One region of the Kitasatospora sp. NPDC003701 genome, then DNA from elsewhere that is predicted to be linked to it. Evidence: riboswitches for the same ligand, from Rfam matches in the RefSeq annotation. Region 1 holds a riboswitch; each other region holds the start of a gene.

Region 1 (3,957 bases):
TGCCGGTCGCGGACGCGGTCGGTGAGGGCGAGCCGGTGGCGGTCGGCGAACCGGTGGGCGTACCCGTCGCGGTGGCGGTCGCCGTCGCGGTCGCCGTGGCGGTGGGCGTGGCGGTGGGCGTGGCGGTGGGCGTCAGCGTAGCCGTCGCGGTGGCAGTGGGCGTGGGCGTCGCGGTGGCAGTGGGCGTCGCCGTGGCCGTCGGCGTCGGCGTCGGGGTGCTGCCGAGGTCCCGGCGCAGCGTGCCGAAGGAGGTCCCGGTGGCGCCGCCGAGTGCCTGGGTGGAGGCGCGCACGTCCGAGCCCTGCTGCCCGGCGGAGGCGACGTTGAAGCCGCCGTCGCCGTTCTGCTGCCCCGCCAGGAAGTCCCGCGCCTTGGCGATCTGCCCGCTGTAGGCGGACTGCCGCAGGGTCATGCCCTGGACGGCGAGGGCCGCCGAGTTGGTCGAGTCACCGGCCGCACCGGGGAAGCCGCCGTCGGCCAGCTGCCGGCCGGCCAGCCAGGCCAGCCCCTTGTCGACCGCCTGCGCCGCGTCGTCCCCGGGGACGAGCGCGAGCGCCATCACGGCCATCGCGGTGCTGTCCACGTCGGAGTCGCCGGTGGCGGGGATCAGGCTCGGCCAGGAGCCGTCGGCGTGCTGGAGGCTCTTCAGGTAGGCGATCGGAGCGGCCGAGTCCGCGGTCGCGCCGGCGCGCAACTGGGCCATGATGCCGAGCGACTGGGAGAACACCGAGGTCGCCCAGGTGTAGTTGCCGGGTGCCACGCAGCCGGTGTCCGGGTCGGTCGCCCGGCAGACCGCCGCGGTGAGGGCGGCGATCAGGTCGTGGCCGCCGAAGGCGCGCGGGTTGCGGCCGACGACCTCGGCCAGCAGTGCCTCCTTGCCGATCGAACCGCCACCGGCGTACTCGGTGCCGATACCGGTCCAGTCGTTGACGGTACGGACGTTGGGGTCCTTGCCCTGTTGGTCCAGGAAGTCGACGATCCTGCGCAGGGCGGCGTCGTCGGTGCCGGTGGCGGCGAGGGCGTAGGCGCCGTCGATGGTGAGGCCGAAGTCGGCGAAGGTCGGGAAGGCCTCGTAGTAGTGGCCGTCGATCAGGTGCGCCGGGTCGGTCAGGTAGGCACTGCCCCTGGCCAGGTCGGGGGACTTGCCGGCGGGCCGGGTCGGCGTGGTGGTGGCGCCGTCCGGGTTGTGCCGCACGGCGGTCAGGTCGGTGCCGGTCAGGGCCAGCACGGCCTGCTCGGTGGCGGCCGTGTCCGCGTCGGTGGTCGACTCGTCGGGACCGAAGCCGCCGTCCTTGCCCTGGCGGGCGGCCAGCCAGGCCTTGGCGGCGGCCTGCCGGGTGTCCTGGCCGACGGCCCGGAGCGTCTGGGCCGCACCGGCGGTGCTGAGGGTGTCGCCGGGGGCGCCGGCGTAGGGGACGTAGGAGCCGTCGGCCTGCTGGCTCGCGGCGAGCTGCTCCGCGGCCCGCTTCGCCGTCGGCTCGTAGCCGGCGGCCTTGCGCAGGGCCAGGACGGCGAGGGCGGTGATGGTGGGGTCGGACTCGCAGTAGCCGCCCGCCACGATCATCGACCCGGCGATCCCGCCGTCGGCGCACTGGAGCACCGTGAAGCGGGCGAGCGTCGCGGCGGGCGGCGTGACACCGGCGCGCTGCAGGGCGATGACGCCCAGCGACTGGACCCAGGGCGAGGCCGCGCCGTAGAAGTCCCCGGCGGCCGTGCAGTTGCCGTTCTCGCCGGCCGCCGTGCACACGTGGTCGGTGAGCGCGGCGATCAGGTCCCGGCCGCCGAAGGCCCGGGGGTTGCCGTCGGTGCTCTCGGCGACCAGGGCCAGCAGCGCGGCGGCCCGGGTGTCGGGCTTGCCGGCCGGCCCGTCCGGGAGGAGGAAGGCGTCGGTGTGGGCGGTGAGGAAGGCGACCACCTTGCGCAGGGCCGGGTCCTGGGTGCCGGCGGCGGCGAGCGCGATCGCGGTGAGGGACGTCCGGGGGTAGTCGGGCCCCTCGAAGGCCCAGTTCTCCATGTGGTCGCCGTCGACGAGCCGGCCGGCCAGCCAGGCGGCCGCGGCGGCGGGGTCGCCGGCGGGCGGCGGACCGGTCGGGCTCGGGGAGGGCGAGGGGGACGCGGACGGCGAGGCGGACGGCGAGGGGCCGCCGTTCCTGGCGCGGACCGAGTCCGGGGTGAAGGTCGGTGCCCCGCTCGTGCCGCCGATGTCGGTGCCGCCGTACACCCAGGCCTCGACCTCGCCGGGCTTGGGCTTCTGCGTCCCGGCCCCGTACTGGCTGTAGGACCAGGACTGCTGGCCGGCCTCGGCGATCCAGTACGACCAGTACGCGGTGGCCTGCGGGGTGTTGACGCAGGGTTCCTCGGCGGCGGTCGGGTACTGGGTGCCGCTGTCGAAGGTGCCGTTGCCGAGCCGGCAGATGAAGGCCGGGCCGTCGTGCTCGGTGCCGGTGGTGGTGAAGCCCGCGTTGCGCAGCAGGTTCATCCCGGTGGTGGGGTGGGCGTCGCAGCCGCGGACGACCCCGCCGCCCCAGTGGCCGAAGTCGACGGCGACGATCGCACCGCTCGTGGCGGTGCACTCCTCGATCGGGTCGGCCGCGGCGCTCCCGGGGTGCCCGAGCAGGACGGTGCCGCCCGCAGCGATCGCGACGGTTCCGGTGACCAGCAGGGATGCGAGGTCCCGGCCTCTGTGACGTGTGCGACTGCTGCTGACCCTCACCGGCGACTCCCTGGTCGGTCGACGCGGGAACCACGGCGCAGCCGGCAGACCCCGCCGAGGGGGGCTGCCCGGACCGCGTCGTAGTCCGCGACGACGCATGTGTTGCTGACGAACTCCACGGCGCAGGTATTCCGGCTCATCCACCCCGGAGGGGCGGATCTACGGTTGCGGGTCAGCGCCGGAGTCGGACCGGCTTCCCCTGACCGCCGAGGATGAAAAACGGTTCATCAGACCATGCAGGCTGAAGCAGCGTCAACGAGTCGTCATGTCGCCTTCGCCACCTCGTGGGCCCGACGCCGGTGCGGTAGCGTCCGCGATGGCCGCGTGGGGGAACCCGGTGCGAATCCGGGGCTGACGCGCAGCGGTGTGGGGCGGCGGTGGCGCCGCCCCGAGCCCGAATGCCCGCCCGGCCGCGCAGCACCAGCGAAAGCCAGCCCACGCGATCCGGGCGGCGCCCGCTCCGGCCGTCACGCTCCCGAACGAGTGCCGGGCCCGGGGAGGTTCGGCGCCCGTCACCCCAAGGAGCCCGCCCCGTGTCCGTCCTGCCCTCCTCCCGAGTCCCGTCCGCCGCCGTCGTCGCGCTGGCCGCCGGCGCCCTCCTGCTGTCGGCCGTCCCCGCCGCCCACGCGACCGCCACCCCGACCCAGACGGCCACCTCGAAGAGCACCGGCGTCACCTATCTGAAGTCCCTCCAGGCCGCCGACGGCAGCTACGTCACCGGTGGCGGGCTCTCCAACGAGTGGGCGTTCAGCGCGCTGGCGGCCGCGGGCACCGCCGCTGCGGACGTCACCCCGGGCGGCGACACCACCAAGAACGCCCGGCTCGTCTACCGCAACCAGCTCGCCGCCACCACCTGGCCGAGCGGCACCCCCGTCGCCACCGACTACCAGCGCGGCACCCTCAACGCCTACGCGGCGGGCATCGACCCGGCCCGCGTCGGCCCGGGCCGCAACCTGATCGCCGACACCGTCGCCTACTGGCAGACCGCCGAACCCGGCTACTACGGCCCGTCCGCCAACTTCAACGGCACCGTCTTCGGTCTGCTCGCCCTCGCGGGCGCCAGGACGCAGACCGGCACCCAGCGCGTCCCCGCGGCACTGGTCGACGCCTCCGTCACGGCGGTGCGCGCCAACCAGCACAACGACGGCGGCTGGAACTACAGCAAGGCGGCCGGCAACCCGACCGCGCTCGCCCAGGGCAGCGACATCGACATGACCGGCGCCGCGATGGCCGCGCTGTGCAGC
Region 2 (3,957 bases), 150 kb from region 1:
GCCACGGGCTTCACCTACGTGACCCGCAAGAACCGCCGCAACGACCCGGACCGGCTGGTGCTGCGCAAGTACGACCCGGCCGCGCGCCGGCACGTCGACTTCCGCGAGGAGCGCTGACCCCGCCGCCGCACCGAGCCCCGCCCCGTCCCTCTCCCCCTCGACCCGAGAGGAGCCCCGCTGATGAAGCCCGGCATCCACCCCGTCTACCGCCCGGTCGTCTTCCGCGACAAGGTCGGCGGCCTGACGTTCCTGACCCGCTCGACCCTGGTCCCCGGCCGGACGACCGAGTGGCAGGACGGCACCACCCACCCGGTGGTCGACGTCGAGATCTCCTCGGCCAGCCACCCCTTCTACACCGGCCAGTCCCGCGTCATGGACACCGCCGGCCGCGTCGAGCGCTTCCACCGGCGCTACGGCACGCAGCACAGCTGAGCCCGCCGGACACGGGGAGCGGCGCCCACCCGATCGGATCGGGTGGGCGCCGCTCCGTGAGCGCGACCGGGCGCGGCCGGGCGCGGCCCGGCTACTTCGCGATCTCGGCGGAGTCCTCGGTCCCGGCCGCCCCCTGGGCGGGCACCCCGCCGGCGGCCTTCACCGACTGCGGGCTCCAACGCCGCTCGACGCCGGCCAGCCGCCAGTAGGCGATCGCCGCCGCCCAGACCACCACGAACAGGCCGACGATCACGTAGCCGACGTTGTCCAGCGAGAGGTCGGCGATCCAGCCGCTCACCGGGTCGGTGAGGTCCAGCTTCTCGTGCAGCACGCCGACCAGCTCGATGGTGCCGATGATGAACGCCACCGCGATCGACAGCCCGGTGATCGTCAGGTTGTAGTACACCTTGCGCACCGGGTTGGAGAACGCCCACTGGTAGGCGAAGTTCATGAACGTCCCGTCCAGCGTGTCGAACAGGCTCATCCCCGCCGCGAACAGCAGCGGCAGGCAGACGATCGCGTACCAGGGCAGCCCGGAGGCCGCGCCGGAGCCGGCCATCACCATCAGCGTGACCTCGGTCGCGGTGTCGAAGCCGAGGCCGAGCACCATGCCCACCGGGAACATCTGGCCGGGCCGGGTGATCGAGCGCGTCGCCCGGTTGAGCACCCGGGCGAGCAGACCGCGCGCGTTGAGGTGCTCCTCCAGCTCCGCCTCGTCGAACCGCCCCGCCCGCATCGACCGGAAGACCTTCAGGATGCCGAACAGGGCGGCCAGGTTGAGCGCGCCGATCAGGTAGAGGAAGGCGCCGGAGGCCGAGGTGCCGACCACGCCCAGCCACTGGTGGGTGGGGGAGTCGTCGTCCATCAGCGTGTTGGCCAGCTGCGCGCCGCCCGCCACCAGGGCGGCCATGAGGACCACCATCGACGAGTGCCCGAGGGCGAACCAGAAGCCCACCGAGACGGGCCGCTTGCCGTCCGCCATCAGCTTGCGGGTGGTGTTGTCGATGACCGCGATGTGGTCGGCGTCGAAGGCGTGCCGCATGCCGAGGGTGTACGCGGTGATGCCCAGGCCCACCCCGAAGACCTGCGTACCGACCGCGTAGCCCTCGGGTGCGACCAGGAAGACGAGCGTCCCGAACGCCACCACGTGCATGGCCAGGATCACCCCCATCAGCCCGGCCGTGCGGATGGTGTCCTCGCGCTTCCAGCGGAAGGTGGGCAAGGCGGAGGGCGCCGCGGGGGCGGCGGTTTCGGGCAGGGTCATTCGGGGATCACGCTCCAGCACCTCGTGGAAAGTCGTTCGTGAGATGCCGTGGCCGGTCTCCTGGCTTACGGGGCTTCCGCACCCGCCTTCCCGGGCGCGCGGGGCACCCAGTGGCGTCGTGGGCACGGACGACTCCCCCGATCACAGTGGCGAGGGCCGCTCCGGACTCCGGGCTCCTGAGAGCCCGTCACCGGTCTTCCCGAGCACCACGGCGGGCAACACCGTAGGTGCCCCCGCCGCACCCTTGCAAGGCTGCGCACCTGCGCAGGTGTCCGGAATCACAGGCCCGGGCTGCGAGAATGTCCGCATGCATCTCGTACCGGCCGACCGCGCGGGCCACCGCACCATCGACGGACACCGGGTCTGCGAGGCCATCGCCGCGATCGGCGACCCCGGGCACGTCCGGTCCTGGGCCGAGCGGTTCTCACTGCTCGCCGACCCCGGCCGGCTCGCCCTGCTGCTCGCCCTGCACCGGGCCGGCCCGCTCGCCGTCACCGACCTGGCGGTCGCCACCGGCATGCGCGACCCGGCCGTCTCCCAGGCGCTGCGACTGCTGCGCACGGCGGGTGTGGTCACCGGCGACAAGGACGGACGGGTGGTGCGCTACCGGCTGCTGGACGAGGCGATGCGCCCCCTGCTCGATGCGTGCGCCGCCGCCGAGCACCACGAGCCGGCCGAGGCGCCCGAACACCGCGAGCGCGGACACCGCGAGCCCACCGCGGCGGCCGACCCGCACGAGCCCGGACACCACGAGCCGGGACATCACGACCCCGGGCGCCACCGGCCCACCGCCGCGGCCGGCTGACCCGCCGTCCGGTCAACCGCCCCGGTCCGGGCCCGGGTGAGTACGATCTTCGTGTGCTGATCCGCCGCAGGCCCCGGGCCCGGACCTGGCCCGACGACGACCGCTGGAACACCCGGCCGGTCGAGGCACGCGTCCTGGCGGTCGTCCGCACCCTCACCTCCGCCACCCGCGTGCTCGACGTGCTCAGCCTGCTCCGCGACCGCGACGGCATCCGCTTCTACCTCACCGTCAACCCCGGCTCGGCCTTCACCGCCGGGCTCGACGCCTTCCTGCACGGCCTGCCCGGATTCACCGTCCTGGACTGGCCGGAGGCCACCCGCCACCGCTTCGACCTCGCCGTCGCCTGCGCCGTCCACTCCTCGATGGGCCGGCTGGACGCCCCGCTGATCGTCCTGCCGCACGGCGCCGGCTACAACCGCCTGGTGCGCCAGTCCACCGGGGACACCGTCACCGCCGCCGGCCTCTCCCGGCGTGAACTGACCTACCGCGGGCAGGTGTTCGTCGACGTCCTCGGCCTCTCCCACGAGGAGCAGCTGGACCGGCTGCGGATCTCCTGCCCCGAGGCGCTGCCGCACGCGCGGGTGGTCGGCGACCCGTGCTTCGACCGGATGCTGGGCAGCCTCGCCGCCCGGGACGCCTACCGCGCCGCCCTCGGCGCGGTGGACGGCCGCCGGCTCGTGGTGGTCAACTCCACCTGGAGCGAGCACTCGCTGTTCGGCCGCCACCCCCGGCTGCCGCTGCGCCTGGTCGGCCAACTCCCCGCCGACGAGTACGCGGTGGCCGTCGTCCTGCACCCCAACATCTGGGCCCGGCACGACCCGCAGGCGCTGCTCGCCGCCGCCGAACGCTCCGGGCTCCGGCTCGTCCCGCCGCACCAGGGCTGGCAGGCCGCCCTGGTCGCCGCCGACTGCCTGATCGGCGACCACGGCTCGGTCTCCTTCTACGGCGCCGCCCTGGAACGCCACACCCTGCTGGTCGCCACCGGCGCCGACGAACTCGACCCGCACTCCCCCGGCTACGCCTTCGGCCAGAGCGCCCCGCCGCTCGATCCCGACGGCGACCTGCTCGCCCAGCTCGAACAGGCCGTGGCGCAGCACGATCCGGCGGCGCTGCGCCCGGTCACCGACCGCTCGCTCGGCCGGCGCGGCCGGTCGGCCCGGCTGCTGCGCCCGCTGCTCTACTCCTACCTGCCCCGCCTGGACGAACCGGCCGACGAACCCCGCCTGCCGCCCTACCCCGAACCGCGACCGCTGCCGGGGAGCACCCGCGGCCCGTCGGCGTACGACGTGACGGGGACGGTCTCGGGCACCGAGGTCTGCCTGCGGCGCTACCCCGTCGGGCCGGACCACGGGCCCGCCCGCGGGATCTACGCCGTCCGCGCCGACGAAGGGCGGCTCGAACTGCGCGACGTCGCCGAGGTGCTGGCCCGTACCGAGGTCCGGGCCGAACTGCCCGC
Region 3 (3,957 bases), on a different contig from region 1:
CCCCCGCCGCCGAACGCGAGGAACGCGCCCGCACCCTGCTCGCCCTGGTCGGCCTCACCGATCACGCCAACCAGCGCCCCGCCGAGCTCTCCGGTGGCCAACAGCAGCGCGTCGCCATCGCCCGCGCCCTCGCCAACCGGCCCGACCTGATCATCGCCGACGAACCCACCGGCCAGCTCGACTCCGAAACCGGCCGCTCCATCATGGAACTGCTGCGCGCCGTGGTCCGCAGCGAAGGCGTCACCGCCCTCGTCGCCACCCACGACCCCACCCTCATGGAGCTCGCCGACCGCGTCATCGAACTCCGCGACGGCCACATCGTCGAGCCCACGCCCTGAAGCCGCCGCGGCCCGTTCCCCGCGAACCCGGTGGCCGCCCGGTCTGCCCGCCCGGACACCGGGCAGCCGCCCTTCGGGGCACCCGCCGCGGCCCTGCGGGGCACCGGGCCGTGACCTTCCGGCCCGACCCCGACCGGGCGGCCGGGCCCGGGCGGCCGGGCCTCGGCCCGACAGCCGGCCGGCCGCGCGCCGCGCTCAGAGCGCCCTGAGCGCGGCCTCGCACTCCCGGCACCGCCGCGTCCGCTGGGACGGCGGGTACCAGGGCTCACCCGGCCCCGACGGTTGATAGCCCTCCCGTTCCAGGTCCCCGGTGTCGATCCCGCAGAACGTGACCGGCCCCGGATCCTCCGGCACGTCCGGGTCGGGCGGCGCCGCGTGCACCCAGCGAATCCGGGCGCCCACATCGACCTCCCCCGCGTCCAGCACCTCCGTGGACGGCTCCAGCTCGACCAGCACGATCACTCCGCTCATGTCTCGACCCTGCCCCCGGCCCGCACCGGCCGCATCCCGACCGCCGGGGCGGGGAGCCGCCCGCCGGGCGTGGTTCCGCCAGCCACCGCGAGATCGAGGTTTCCGTCCGACTGCGGGGTGTGATCAACCATCCGGGGCCGGCCATGAAGGGCGGCAGGACTCCGGCGGTCCGCCGTCATGGCAATCACGGGTCCCGTCCGCGACTCGCACGCGTTCCTCGACGCGTTACGAATACTCGGAGCCCCCTGGAGCGAATGCCCGCTCGACCACGAGATCGGATATCGCAGCGCGCCGGGGCGGCAAACCGAGGAATCCGGCTTCACCGACCGGGAATGGCCGAGCCCGGCCCTCCGGACGCCTCGCACCCAGGGGCCCCGGTTGACGTGTTCGTACGCGGTGCGGCAGGGTCGCGGGCGAGATGTAAGCATCCGAGACCACGGTGCGCAGGAACCCGGTGTGATTCCGGGACGGTCCCGCCACTGTGACCGGGGAGCGACCCCTTCCACACGACGACCACGGCCCCGCGGCCGGAAGGTCGGGGCGAGCGTCGATCCGGGAGTCAGGACACTGACCCGTGGTTTCTCCGACGGTCGGGGCGCGGAACCCCACGAGGAGGTTGGGCGATGTCACCGGTAACGGCTGCCGTCGATGTCGTGGTCTGCCGAGGTTGCTGCTGCGGCACCGCCAGGAAGCGGCCCGGCATCGATCACGAGGGCCAACTGGCCGTGCTCGCCGAGGCGGTGGCCGCCCTGCCGGCCGCGCGCCTGGTGGTCACGGACTGCCTGGGCCCCTGCGAGCAGGCCAACGTCGTGGTGGTCCGCCCCCACGGGCGGACCGAGGACGGCCGGCGGGCCGGGCCGCTCTGGTTCGGGAACGTGACCGACGCCACGGAAACGGCCGAACTCTGCACCTGGATAGGGGAGATCAGTCGCACCGCCGGGCAGGCGCCGCCGGAGCGCCCGCTCTCCCCGCTGCTGGACTCGCTGCGCATCCCCGCACCGGGGCCGGCGCGGGTGCGGGACGCGGCACGAACAGCCGACCCGTCGAAGGCCTGAACACCACGAGGGCATGAACCACCGAGCAGGCCCGAACCACCGAGCAGACCCGAACTGCCGAGCAGGCCCGAACTGCCGAGCAGGCCCGAACCGCCGAGGCCGACACCGCGACCGGGTGACGGTCGGGCGCGCCGCACCGGTGGACAACCCCGCCGGAGGACGGCCGCGCGGGTGTCCTCGCGGTCCGCAGGATCAGCTCATGTGGAGCACCGGCGGCTGGCCCGTCATTTCAGTTTATTAGTTGGCACGGGCCACCGAGATCCCCGCACCGCCCTCGACCTGGGGGTTCCCGCCGGGCTCCGAGGACGGCTCAGGCAAGGGAACCCTGCTCTATTGACACGATCACCACATCTTCATCACTCTTGGCCCATCGCCGAGCTGACATGGATAACTCCCAGCACTTCATTCATCTCAGCTAATGGCACAGTTGATGAGCAATCACCGAAGGAGGTGTGTGCGATGAAGAAGATCGTCGTCCGCAAGGCCGGCCCGGTTCGCCTGACCAGCGCGGCCCGTGCGCTGTACCTGCCGTGGTCCTGCGCCGTGCAGAACTGACCCGGTCCCCCCGGGCTACGGGGGAACACGGTGCCGGCCGGCCACTGCGTCCGGCCGGCACCGCTCCGCCCCGCCCCTCCCCCTACCTCCCGCAGGAGGATCCCGTGCACTCCTCCACGGACAGCAGCTCCACCGCCCCGGGCCTCGACCTGGACCGGCCGGTGCCGCTCCGTCAGCTCGTGTACCTGCCGGAGGCCGACGAGGTCACCATCGGCAGCCCGGAGACCGACACCTACGCCGTCTTCCCCGCCGACGGCGCCGAGTTGGTCCGGATGCTGGCCGAGGGCCTCACGCCCCGCGAGGCCGCCGGGAACTACCAGGCCGCGCACGGTGAGAGCGTCGACATCGCCGACCTGGTCGAGGCGCTCGTGGACCTCGACCTCGTCCGCCCCGTCGGGGACGACGCGGCTGCCCGGCCGGCCGCGCCGGTGCGCTGGCAGCGGCTGGGCCGCCTGGTGTTCAGCCCGCCGGCCCTCGTGGGCTACGCGCTCGTGACGGCCCTCGCCGTGGCCGAGATGGTCCGGGTGCCCGAGCTGGTCCCGCGCGTCGACAACCTGTTCTTCAGCTCGTCCTACACCCTGGTCGTGCTGATGCTGTTCGTCGGCCAGGTGCCGCTACTCGCCCTGCACGAGGCCTTCCACGCCCTGGCCGGCCGCCGGCTCGGTCTGCGCTCGCGGCTCTCCATCGGCCGCCGCCTGGTCTACCTGGTCCTGGAGACCTCCCTCGACGGCCTGGTCAGCGTGCCCCGCCGGAAGCGCTATCTGCCCATCATGGCCGGCATGCTGGCCGACACCCTCGCGATCGCCGTCCTCACCCTGGTCGCCGACGCGACCCGCGACAGCAACGCGGTGGTCGCCTCGCTCTGCCTCGCGATGGCCTACGCCACGGCACTGCGCCTCGCCTGGCAGGGGTTCTTCTACCTGCGGACCGACATCTACGTCCTGCTCAGTACCGTCCTGGGCTGTGTGAACCTCCATGCCGCCGCGACCGACGTGCTGCGCAACGCCGTCCGGCGGGTCGCCGGCAGGCCGCCGCTGGACCTCTCCGCCCACCACCCGGTCGACCGCAGGGTCGCGCGCTGGTACGCCTGGCTGATGCTGGTGGGCTACGTGTTCACCCTCACCATGTTCGCCGGGGTCGTCGTACCGACGGCGTACCGCATGCTGCACGACATGTGGCTGCGCCTGACCGGCCAGGCCTCCCTGGCCGGCCGCCTCGACTCGCTCGCCCTCATGCTGCTCAGCCTCGCGCAGACCGCCGCCGTCGTCGTGCTCGCCGCCCGCGAGCGGCGCGCCGCCCGCTCGGCCTGACTCCCGCACCTCCCCTCCGCCCCGCGCCACCGCACGAAAGGCAGCTGTGTCATGGCCGAGCACCGCCACCACTGGGTCCGCGCCGCCGGGCGGCCCGCCCGCGTCGACGCCCGCGAGCGGCTCGACCTGCCGCCCGTGCTCGCCGCGGTGAACGCCGACCGCCGGTTGCGCGGGCCCTACACCGCCGTCGGCTCGATCCTGCGGGCGATCGTCCCGGACGCGCTCGCG
Region 4 (3,957 bases), on a different contig from region 1:
CATTGCCCGCCGGCGCCGCTGCGGGTCGGCGCAGAGCCGCCCGGCCACGCACAGTCGACCGGCCGCAGGGGGCCGACCGGCGGCACCGGAACCACCAGCCACACCGGAACGATCGGCCACACCGGAACGACCGGCGGCGTCCTCCGCCCGACCCCCGGGGTCGGCCGGCCGCCCGGGCACGGCTGCCCGGGGGGTGCCGGGGCCGGTCACCGCTTCAGGCCCCGCTTGCGCTGCAGGCTCAGCACCAGGCCGCCGCCGACGCCGATCAGCAGACCGATGCCGATCGGCCACCACTGGCCGAGGCCGTCGTCCTTCTTCTTCGCAGGCGCCGAGGAGGCGGAGGCCGAAGCCGAAGCCGGGGCGGTCGCCTTGGGCGCCGGGCCGAGCGCGGTCAGCTGCGCGACCAGGTCGCCGCCGAACGCGGCGGGGTCGCGCTGGGCGGCCTGGGCGACCAGCAGCAGGGTGGCGGTGGCGGAGGCGTCGGTGCCGCTCTTCGTCCAGGTGCCGCCCTCCTTGGCCAGCCAGTCCACCGCGCCGGCGGCCTGCTGCGGGTGGCCGCCCTGGATCAGGCCGAGCGCCGCCCAGGCGGTGGCGGTGTAGTCGGGGGTGGGGGTGGCGCCGGGCAGGCTCAGGGTCAGGTGCTGGCCGCCGGCCGCGAGCTGGGCGGTGAGGTAGGCACCGGCCGCCTCGGCGGAGTCGGCGCGCGGCACGAGCGGCTCGGTGGCGCCGTCCGCGCAGGGCAGCGCCTTGGGCGCGGCATCCGTCCGGTTGGTGTTGGTGACCGGCAGCTTCCCGCCCGCCGCGGCGAGCGAGGCCTGGCCGCTGGCCAGGGCGTTCGGGGCGAGCGCGCCGGTCGGGTCGGGCTGGTAGGCGAAGGCCCCGCGCTGGTCGGCGGGGGCGGCGCAGCCGAGCTGGAAGAGCGCGAGCCCGTCGAAGGCGCTGCGGCCCGACTTGGCGACGCCCGCCGGGTCCAGCTTGGCGGCGAGCAGGGCGTTCACGGCCAGGCCCGTGGAGTTGGCGTCACCGGGGGTGCCGGGGGTGTAGGCCCAGCTGCCGTCCGCGTTCTGGTTGGCCTTGAGCCACTGGACGCCCTTGTCGACGGCGTCCTGGTGGCCGCCGAGCGCGACCAGGGCCTGGACGGCGACGGCGGTCGCGTTGCTGTCCTCGTTCTTGGCGTCGCACGCGGCCGAGGTGTCCGCGCGGTACGAGGGCCAGCCGCCGTCGGCGCACTGCTGGCCGGTCAGCCAGGAGACGGCGGAGTCGGCCGGGGTCACCTTGGCACCCGTCAGCGCGGTGAGGGCGAGGGACTGGCGCCACACGCCGTCGTACGTCGGGTCGCCCTTGCCGTAGAGGCCCTCGGGGACGGGCGCGGTGGCGCCGGTCGAGGGGCTGTCGGCGAGGGCCGGTGCGGCGGCGGCGCCGGCCAGCAGGGCGGCGGACAGGGCGGCGGCGCCCAGGCGGGCGGCGGTGAGCATGGTGGAGATGAGCCTTTCGATGAGCGGTGTGGTGGCCCGGGTGGGCCGTTCCGTAGACCTCGACGGTGCCGGGTACGGGTGTGCCCGGTCTGGCCGCTCGCCTCTCCCGGGCATTCCGACTGCCCCGGCCGTCCAGCGCCGGGCTCACGGTTGCGGGTCAGTGCCGGATTCGCACCGGCTTTCCCCGGAGGAGAAGCGGGATGGAGTTGTCCTGCCCGTCGACTTTAGCCGCCGCGACTGCGGCCTCCGTGACTCCGGCCGCCGAGCCCTCCGGCCGCCGAGCCGCCGAGCCGCGGTCGCCGCGCCCGGGCGGTCCGGTCGCCCCCGAGCCGCCCGGACCCCGAGCCGCCCGGACCCCGAGCCGTCGAGAACAGGTTCCACTTCGCCCCGGCCCGCCCGCGGCAGGGCGCTCAGGGCAGGGTGAGCAGCCGCGCGGCGGTGTGCAGGTCGGCGCGGACCTCGGCGATCGAGGCGCGTCCGGAGAGCCAGGAGACCAGGGCCGAGTGCCAGGTGTGCTCGATCACCCGGACGGCGGCGCGCTGGCTCTCGGTCGGCGGCCCGGACTGGCCGAGCGCGTCCAGGATCAGCTGCCCGGTGGCCGAGCTCACCCGGTCCACCTCGGCGCTCACCGAGCGGTCCGCGAACGAGAGCGCACGGACCATCGCCTCGGCCAGCAGCGGCTCGCGCTGGAGCGCGTGGAACGCCCGGGTGAGCGTCTCGGCGACCCTCGACGCCGCGTCCCGCTCGGCCGGCGGGTGCCGCCGGACCTGCTCCTGGAGGCCCTGCAACTGCTCCAGCATGACCGCGACCAGCAGATGGACCTTGGAGGGGAAGTACCGGTACAGGGTGCCGAGCGCCACCTGCGCGCCCTCCGCGACCTCCCGCATCTGCACCGCCTCGTACCCGCCGCGGGCGGCCAGCCCGGTGGCGGCCCGCAGGATCCGCCGCCGCCGTTCGGCCTGGCGGGCGGTCAGCGGCGGGTCGGCGGGCTGCCCGGCGGGGCCGGCGGCGGCGGTGGGTACGGGCGGGGCGGGCGGTGGCAAGGGTGCTCCCGGGGCGCGAGAGTGACGGGGTGCTCCGGCTGGTCCGGCTGCTGCTCCGGCAGGTGTTCCCGGCGTGGCGTGAATCACCAGCCCTGGCACCTGAGGAGTCGCTACGGGCCGGTATCTTCGAGGTCTCTCATTGTTCACATGGTCACTGGCGAACTCCACACCACACTGAAACCTGATCTACTTTAGCGACCGGCAGCACAGACTTCAGCAAGGACGGGAGCCGACGATGACCGCGCAGCCGCTGCGGATTGCCCTGTTGTCGTACCGCGGCGACCCGTTCTGCGGCGGCCAGGGCGTCTACGTACGGCACCTCTCCCGCGAGCTGGCCCGCCTGGGCCACCACGTGGACGTGATCGGCTCCCAGCCGTACCCGGTGCTGGACGAGGTCGAGGGCCCCGGCTCGGTCCGCCTGGTCGAGCTGCCCAGCCTGGACCTCTACCGCGCCGACGACCCGTTCCGCACGCCGGGACTGGCCGAGTACCGGGGCCCGGTGGACGTGCTGGAGTTCGTCACCATGCGCACCGGCGGCTTCCCCGAGCCCCTGACGTTCTCGCTCCGCGCCCGTCAGTACCTCGCCCTGCACAAGGGCCGCTACGACGTGGTGCACGACAACCAGACCCTCGGGTACGGCCTCCTCGGCCTCGCGCGGCACGGGTTCCCGCTGGTCACCACGATCCACCACCCGATCACCGTGGACCGGCAGCTGGAACTGGACGCCGCCCCGAGCCTGCCCCGCCGCCTCTCGCTGCGCCGCTGGTACGCCTTCACCCGGATGCAGCGCCGGGTGGCCGCCCGGCTGGACCGCATCATCACCGTCTCCGGCACCTCGAAGCGCGAGATCGCCGAGCACCTGGGCACCGCGCCGGGCGCGATCTCGGTGGTGCCGATCGGTGCCGACACCCGGCTCTGGTCGCCGTCCGACCGCGTGGCCCGGGTGCCCGGCCGGATCGTCACCACCTCCAGCGCCGACGTCCCGCTCAAGGGCCTGGTGCACCTGGTCGAGGCGCTGGCCAAGGTCCGCACCGAGCGGGACGCGCACCTGGTCGTGGTCGGCAAGCCGCAGAAGGAGCACGGTCCGGTCGCCGAGGCCGTGCGCCGCTTCGGTCTGGAGCAGTTCATCGAGTTCCGCCACGGCCTGACCGACGACGAGCTGGTCGACCTGTACCGCTCGGCCGAGGTGGCCTGCGTGCCGTCGCTGTACGAGGGCTTCTCGCTGCCCGCCGCCGAGGCGATGGCCACCGGCACCCCGCTGGTGGCCACCACCGGCGGGGCGATCCCCGAGGTGGCCGGGCCGGACGGCGAGACCTGTCTCGCGGTGCCGCCGGGCGACGCGGGTGCGCTGGCCGCGGCGCTCGGCCGGCTGCTGGACGACCCGCGGCTGCGCGCCACGCTCGGTGAGGCCGGGCGCGAGCGGGTGCTCGCGCGGTTCA

What was found. Region 1 has a riboswitch for cobalamin ahead of ACWDRR_RS03810 (prenyltransferase/squalene oxidase repeat-containing protein). Riboswitches for the same ligand answer to the same signal wherever they lie in the genome.
Region 2: linked by a shared signal. The riboswitch ahead of ACWDRR_RS04480 (HoxN/HupN/NixA family nickel/cobalt transporter) and the one ahead of ACWDRR_RS03810 (prenyltransferase/squalene oxidase repeat-containing protein) in region 1 are both predicted to bind cobalamin.
Region 3: linked by a shared signal. The riboswitch ahead of ACWDRR_RS09445 ((2Fe-2S) ferredoxin domain-containing protein) and the one ahead of ACWDRR_RS03810 (prenyltransferase/squalene oxidase repeat-containing protein) in region 1 are both predicted to bind cobalamin.
Region 4: linked by a shared signal. The riboswitch ahead of ACWDRR_RS32410 (prenyltransferase/squalene oxidase repeat-containing protein) and the one ahead of ACWDRR_RS03810 (prenyltransferase/squalene oxidase repeat-containing protein) in region 1 are both predicted to bind cobalamin.

What each region holds. Positions count from the first base shown of each region.
Region 1 is NZ_JBSFNM010000003.1:39,247-43,203, forward strand. It holds gene ACWDRR_RS03810 (prenyltransferase/squalene oxidase repeat-containing protein) at 1-2,713, opposite strand, end outside; cobalamin riboswitch at 2,818-2,963, opposite strand; cobalamin riboswitch at 3,042-3,116, shown strand; gene ACWDRR_RS03815 (hypothetical protein) at 3,247-3,957, shown strand, end outside.
Region 2 is NZ_JBSFNM010000003.1:191,243-195,199, forward strand. It holds gene rpmG (50S ribosomal protein L33) at 1-117, shown strand, start outside; gene ACWDRR_RS04475 (type B 50S ribosomal protein L31) at 181-432, shown strand; gene ACWDRR_RS04480 (HoxN/HupN/NixA family nickel/cobalt transporter) at 524-1,696, opposite strand; cobalamin riboswitch at 1,730-1,922, opposite strand; partial or broken gene ACWDRR_RS04485 (ArsR/SmtB family transcription factor) at 2,004-2,345, shown strand; gene ACWDRR_RS04490 (hypothetical protein) at 2,555-3,957, shown strand, end outside.
Region 3 is NZ_JBSFNM010000007.1:139,731-143,687, reverse strand. It holds gene ACWDRR_RS09455 (ABC transporter ATP-binding protein) at 1-338, shown strand, start outside; gene ACWDRR_RS09450 (hypothetical protein) at 534-809, opposite strand; cobalamin riboswitch at 1,230-1,400, shown strand; gene ACWDRR_RS09445 ((2Fe-2S) ferredoxin domain-containing protein) at 1,433-1,864, shown strand; gene ACWDRR_RS09440 (hypothetical protein) at 2,524-3,729, shown strand; gene ACWDRR_RS09435 (tetratricopeptide repeat protein) at 3,781-3,957, shown strand, end outside.
Region 4 is NZ_JBSFNM010000048.1:14,010-17,966, reverse strand. It holds gene ACWDRR_RS32415 (SCO2322 family protein) at 1-3, opposite strand, end outside; gene ACWDRR_RS32410 (prenyltransferase/squalene oxidase repeat-containing protein) at 207-1,475, opposite strand; cobalamin riboswitch at 1,564-1,684, opposite strand; gene ACWDRR_RS32405 (TetR family transcriptional regulator) at 1,886-2,518, opposite strand; gene ACWDRR_RS32400 (glycosyltransferase family 4 protein) at 2,754-3,957, shown strand, end outside.